Linked DNA regions of Ketobacter alkanivorans. The protein of the gene in region 2 interacts with the protein of the main gene of each other region in a pairwise test. Links are inferred from orthologs where the notes say so. Each region holds a gene or a part of one and is shown on either strand. Other genes may lie near its edges.

Region 1 (3,262 bases), 1.7 Mb from region 2 along the record:
TGCACCGGCCACTGAGGCCAGTAATCCGACAGTGCATCCAACCCCAGCCGCGCAGCGTTGGAGGAAACACAGATGACAAAGGCGTATCGATCCAGATCCAGTATCAGATTGCGCTGCAACGGGCCGATCTCAATCGGCTCGATCTGCAGCGTCGGCAAACTGATGACTTCGGCCCCAGCCTGCAACAAGGGCTCCCGGAGGGCAGCAGCCTGATCCAGAGGCCGGGTTACCACCACGGTAACGCCGTCGAGACTTGCCGTTAACGACTCGCTCATGGTTCGGACTGATACAACCGATCCAGAATCAGGCGGGCCCCCTGCCGCAGCAGCTCGTCCGCCAGCTCGTGGCCCAGAGCCTCTGCCTGATCGCGAGGGCCACGGACCTCATGACGTACAATTTTGGACCCATCCGGTTCGCCCACCAGCCCGCGCAGCCATATTTGATCGCCTTCGAGCACAGAATAACCGGCAATAGGCACCTGACAACCACCCTCCAGACGATTATTCATGGCCCGTTCCGCCGCCACCCGCGTGGTGGTGTCTGCGTGCTTCAAACACTGCAGCAATTCAATGGTATGGGCATCATCCAGACGACATTCAATACCTACCGCGCCTTGCCCCACCGCTGGCAGGCTTTCCTCGGCAGGCATGGCGCGACGAATGCGCTCATCAAAACCCAGACGCTTCAAACCGGCCGCAGCCAGAATAATGGCATCAAACTGGCCATCATCCAGCTTGGCCAGGCGAGAATTAACATTACCCCGCAAGTCGACAATTTTAAGGTCCGGACGCCGCTCACGCACCTGGGCCTGACGGCGCAGGCTGCAGGTGCCCAGCACCGCCCCCTGAGGCAAGTCGTCTATGGATTCATAATGATTGGAAACAAAAGCATCGCGGGGATCTTCCCGCTCACAGATCACCACCAGACCAAGTCCTGGTGGAAACTCCACCGGAACATCTTTCATGGAGTGCACGGCGATGTCGGCACGCTGCTCCAGCATGGCGACTTCCAGCTCTTTAACAAACAGGCCTTTGCCCCCCACTTTGGCCAGCGGCGTGTCGAGAATCACATCACCGCGGGTTTTCATACCCAACAGCTCAACCCGAAGGCCGGGGTGGGCCTGCTCCAGTTTGGATTTAACATATTCGGCCTGCCACAGGGCCAGGGGGCTTTGTCGGGTGGCGATACGTAATACGTTGTCTGTCATAGGGTTCTGCCTCAATATCTATGGCAGCAACCCTATCACATCAGAGCCTTTGAAGCAGCTTCTTCACCGCCGAGGCATGGCGCCGACTGACGGTCAAACGCTCGGCTATACCCTGTATTCTAAGCTGATATTGGCTGCCCTTATGCTCCATTCCCTCAACGTAGTCCAGCGCCACCAGTGCATTGCGATGGATGCGAAAAAAGCGCTCGCCAAATTCGGTTTCCAGATCCTTCAGGGTTTCATCCAGCAAGGTCTCGCCCTGACTATGGCGCACGGTGACGTACTTTTGATCGGCAAGAAAATAACGCACATCCGCCACCGGGATCAGCTCGATGCCGCGACGGCTGCGGGCACTGATGTATTCCCGCTCACTGCTGTCAGGGTCATGCTCTTCGCCCAGCTCTTTGCGCACGGCACTCATCTGCGCCTTATTGATACGGCTGGCTTTGCTGAGGGCACCTTCCAGGTCTTCCTGGCGCACGGGTTTCAGCAGGTAATCCACCGCATTCACTTTGAAGGCTTCAATGGCATGCTCATCGTAGGCAGTACAGAATATTATCGCAGGGGGGTTGTCACCATCACTGAGGCGGGAGGCCGCCTGCAAGCCGTCCATACCGGGCATACGGATGTCCAGCAGAATCAGTTCAGGATGCACTCGGGGGACCATCTCCAGCAGCTCTTGGCCATTTTCGGCCTCCCCGACACACAGGGTTGCTGGGATTTTCTCCAACATTCGTCGCATACGGTCACGAGCCAGGGGCTCGTCATCACATATCAACACTCGAATCATCGGACCACACTTCTCTTATTGTTCTCTTATTTTGGGTGCACGAATCAGGTGAGCTTTTCGTCATATTGATAACCTTAGCATGGATCCGGAGCCAAAATAGAGCACCAATTCAACCTTTTTGGATACTCTGTATACTTATGCGGCCAGATTCAACCTGTTTTAACCGGATAAGGGTACGACAACCGGGTGATATACCGACTACCTTCGGCATACCCGGTCAGTTTGGCGCGATCACCGTACAGGGCCGCCAACCGGTTGCGGGTATTCTCCAGGGCCATCCGGTTGCCGCCGGATTCCACATCAGCCCCCTTTTCCACAAAAGGATTGGTGATCGTCAGCTCAAACACCCCATGGGAGTAACTGGCGCGAATCTCCACGATCCCCCCTTGCGGCAACGGCTGCACCCCATGCAATACCGCGTTTTCCAGCAGAGGCTGTAAGGTGAGCAACGGAATCATCACCTCTTTAGGTACAGAGCGAATATCCCATTGCACATCCAGGCGCTTACCCAGGCGCAGCTTTTCGATATTGAGATACTTATTGCACAGTTCGAACTCCTCATCCAACGGCACCTGATTGCCCACATGGTGAAGGCTGGCCCGAAACAAGGCAGAAAGATCCTCCACCACCGTTTCAGCAGTGCGAGGATCGGTTTCAATCAAGCTGGCAATGATATTCATGCTATTGAACAAAAAGTGCGGCCGAATACGAGACTGCAATGCCTGTATACGGTGCAGCAATTCTGACTGCCGACGGGCAATCAGCATGGCCTGCAGGTAAAAATAGCGAATCACCAGACCACCAATGATGGCGGCAATCACCACATGCGTCAGCACAGAATTGGAGAATACGATCGCCAGCAGTGAGCCTTGCGGGTTGAAACTGAACCATACCTGACTGAGCACGCTCATCAGCCAGGTATTAGCAGGGATCAGCAGGTAGCTTAGCAATACCGCCCGCTGCTGCGGCAGGCTGCGCAGATAGCCCCTCAGCTTACAAAGAATCGCCGCACTGGACAGTGCCACCCACTGCACAAACAGCGACACCAGCCCCAACTGCATCCAATCGAATGCCATTAAACTGCTGCCAACCAGCACAATCACCAGAGAAAACAGCTCGGCAATCAGCACCAGAAAGAACACCGATTGACGATCGCAAAGATCCGGCAGAAAGAAGTTTTCCTCCTGCTCCTGTTGAGTCATGCTCGGTCTGCTCATTACCCGGGCGGTCCTTATGGCTGGTGATGGTTTGTGTGTAACTGCGTG
Region 2 (3,240 bases):
TCAGGCGAACGCGCATATCGGTCTTGTCTGCTTGGCCTTGGTGATAAAGGCTTAGTCCTGGCGATCCGGAGACATGCTCCAGAGCTTTTCAAGATCGTAAAAGCGGCGGGTGTCCGGCAGCATGACGTGAACGATGATGTCGCCCAGATCCACCAGCACCCATTCCGCCACATCCTCGCCTTCTACGCCCAAAGGCATCATGCCGTTCTTTTTGACTTGCTCGCGAACGTTGTCGGCAATGGATTTGACGTGGCGGTTGGAGGTTCCACTGGCCACGATCATCAGATCCGCAACGCTGGTGAGGGGTTTGACATCCAATACCACGATGTCTTTGGCTTTCATGTCTTCCAAAGCGTTCATGGTGATGTCTTTCAGAGTTTGAAGGTCAGTCATTGGATCTGTTTTCGTTCCTGTAACCGTAAAGTTTGTTTTGTTGAATATAGGCCCAAACGGCGTCTGGTAACAGAAAACGGGGCGTGATGCCCTCTGCAATCTGTTGCCGTAGCTTGGTGGCGGAGATATCCAGTGCGGTGGTTTCGTGTACGTGGATCTTGCCGGCCGGGCAGGTTTTCAGCTCATCGGCCGGGCATTGCAGTTGTTGCAGCAACTGGTATTCGGTGGTGTCGTCTTCGGGCAGCTTGTTGCCTGGGCGATGGGCTACCCACAGGTGTGCCACGGTGAGAATCGTTTGCCATTCATGCCAGTTACTGAACTGGTTGAAGGCATCCATCCCCATAATAAACACCAGCTGTGCAGCATCGCCGATCTGCTCCCTTACGTGCAGCAAAGTGCTGACGCTGTACGAGGGGTCATTACGGGTGATTTCCCAGTTATCCACTTCAAACCCGGGCACGCCGATGCAGGCCAGCTCCGCCATGGTGAGGCGATGTTTGGCGGTGGTGTCCGGCGATTCCCGATGAGTCGGCACGTGACAAGGCACCAGACGTACAAAGTCCAGTGACAGTCTCGACTTAGCCTCCCACGCCAGGCGCAGATGGCCGGTGTGAATCGGGTCGAAGGTGCCGCCCAGAACGCCGGTGGCGTTAGACGCGGATTTGTCCATCGCCCAGCACTATGTATTTCTGTGAGGTGAGCCCTTCCAGCCCAACCGGGCCGCGAGCGTGGATTTTGTCGGTGGAAATGCCAATTTCGGCACCCAATCCGTATTCAAAACCGTCGGCAAAGCGGGTGGATGCGTTGACCATCACCGAGCTGGAGTCTACTTCGGCGAGGAAGCGGCGGGCCAGCGTGTAGTTTTCGGTGATAATGCTTTCGGTGTGCTGCGAGCTGTACTGGTTGATGTGATCGATTGCCGCATCCAGATCATCCACTACCCGGATCGCCAGAATGGGGGCCAGGTATTCGGTTTGCCAGTCGGCCTCGGTGGCGCTGACGCAATCAATAATGGCGCGGGTTTGCTCGCAGCCACGCAGCTCCACGCCTTTTTCAGCATATAACTGCGCCAGCTTGGGCAGAATCAAATCCGCTACGGCGCTGTGTACCAGCAAGGTTTCCATGGCGTTACACACGCCATAGCGATGGGTTTTGGCATTGATGGCAATGTCGATGGCTTTTTGTGGATCGGCCTCGGCATCAATATAGACATGGCAGATGCCGTCCAGATGCTTGATAACCGGCACGCGGGCATCGTTGCTGATGCGCTCAATCAGGCCTTTGCCGCCACGGGGAACAATTACGTCCACGTAGGCGGGCATGGTGATCAGTTCGCCAACGGCAGCACGGTCGGTGGTTTCCACGACCTGCACAGCGCTATGAGGCAGACCTGCCTGCTCCAGGCCCTGAGCGATGCAGCGGGCGATGGCTTGATTGCTGTTGATGGATTCAGAGCCGCCCCGCAAAATGGTGGCATTGCCCGATTTCAGGCAGAGGCTTGCGGCTTCCACCGTAACGTTTGGGCGCGATTCGTAGATGATGCCAATCACACCCAGAGGTACGCGCATTTTGCCTACCTGTATGCCGCTGGGGCGATAATTCATATCACTGATTTCGCCGACGGGGTCGGGCAGGGCGGCTACTTGCTGTAAGCCTTCGATCATGGTGTCGATGCGTGCGGGGGTCAGCTCCAGACGATCCAGCATAGCTGGCTCCAGTCCATTGTTACGGCCGTTGTCCAGATCGATCTGGTTCGCCGCTGTCAGTGCTTCGCGCTGAGCCTCGATGGCTTCTGCGATGGCGATAAGCGCAGCGTTTTTTACACCGGTGTTGGCTTTCGCCATTTGGCGCGACGCAGCACGGGCCTGTTGACCCAATTGGGTCATATAGGCTTTTACATCCATGGGAATGGTAACCTTGTTTACTGATTGGTTGGGAACAAGAGCGGGATTATACCGCTAAACCAGCATCACTGCTATGCGGGCGCCGATCAGGACGTCAGTGAATAGCGTCCACTGATGCGGGTAAGCTCGCCGCTCTGGCCCAATTTCAGAAATTCAGCCACCAGAAACGGATCCAGATGATGGCCGGACAGGGATTGCAGCTCCTGAAAGGCGGTCTCCACGCTCCAGGCTTCTTTATAGGGGCGGCGGCTGGTGAGGGCGTCGTAGATATCCACAATAGAGACTATGCGAGCACTGAGGGGGATGTCTTTGCCTTGAATGCCATAGGGGTAGCCACTGCCATCAAAGCGCTCGTGATGGGCCACTGCAATGTCGGCTGCGTGCTGGTAAAAGGGGCGGTTGCCCAGCAGCTCTTTGCCTTTGATGGGGTGCGTGCGCATGATCTCCCATTCGGCGTCATTGAGCGGGCCAGGCTTGCGCAGTATCGAGTCCGGGATGCCCAGCTTGCCAACATCGTGCATCATGCTGGAATAGCCGTATTCTTTTGCTGTGCGTTTGTCGATGCCCAGATGCAGTGAAAACGCTTCTACGTAATCTTTCACCCGAGCAATGTGGTTGGCGGTGTCCACATCCTTAAGATCACAGGCTGTGGCCAGCTTGTATATGGTCTCTATATTGGTTTCAAAGATTTCTCGGGTGCGCTCGGATATTTTTTCTTCCAGCAGGGCACTGAATTCGATCAGCTCCTGGTTCAGGCGAAATTGTTCTTGCACCAGTACCCGGTTGCGCAGGTGCGCTTGCACCCGGCTGCGCAATTCCAATTCGCGGAATGGTTTTTGGATGAAGTCACTCACGCCCAGGCTGAGCAGGTCATACAGGACGGGTTTTTCCTGTTCGGTTGTGATCACTACAATCGGTATCTGATCGAATTCGTGATGCGAGC

What was found.
Region 1: the proteins of Kalk_RS16280 (region 2) and Kalk_RS09155 interact in binary tests that used the Escherichia coli proteins (3 or more experiments, as listed by UniProt). The link is inferred for Ketobacter alkanivorans from one-to-one orthologs.

The regions. Positions count from the first base shown.
Region 1 is NZ_CP022684.1:2,115,945-2,119,206, forward strand. What follows is about bases 122-3,059. They hold Kalk_RS09155 (LytR/AlgR family response regulator transcription factor), read right to left. Parts: upstream 1,995-3,059; coding sequence 1,248-1,994; downstream 122-1,247. Other genes in these bases: Kalk_RS09145 (uroporphyrinogen-III synthase), read right to left, coding at 122-275; hemC (hydroxymethylbilane synthase), read right to left, coding at 272-1,207; Kalk_RS09160 (sensor histidine kinase), read right to left, coding at 2,147-3,059. In the rest of the region: more of Kalk_RS09145, read right to left, coding at 1-121; more of Kalk_RS09160, read right to left, coding at 3,060-3,214. UniProt on the Escherichia coli protein: Member of the two-component regulatory system BtsS/BtsR, which is part of a nutrient-sensing regulatory network composed of BtsS/BtsR, the low-affinity pyruvate signaling system YpdA/YpdB and their respective target proteins, BtsT and YhjX.
Region 2 is NZ_CP022684.1:3,828,149-3,831,388, forward strand. Bases 171-3,086 are described here. They hold Kalk_RS16280 (glutamate-5-semialdehyde dehydrogenase), read right to left. Parts: upstream 2,298-3,086; coding sequence 1,044-2,297; downstream 171-1,043. Other genes in these bases: rsfS (ribosome silencing factor), read right to left, coding at 171-393; nadD (nicotinate-nucleotide adenylyltransferase), read right to left, coding at 386-1,063; Kalk_RS16285 (response regulator), read right to left, coding at 2,384-3,086. In the rest of the region: 23S rRNA (pseudouridine(1915)-N(3))-methyltransferase RlmH, read right to left, coding at 1-16; more of rsfS, read right to left, coding at 52-170; more of Kalk_RS16285, read right to left, coding at 3,087-3,240. UniProt on the Escherichia coli protein: Catalyzes the NADPH-dependent reduction of L-glutamate 5-phosphate into L-glutamate 5-semialdehyde and phosphate. The product spontaneously undergoes cyclization to form 1-pyrroline-5-carboxylate.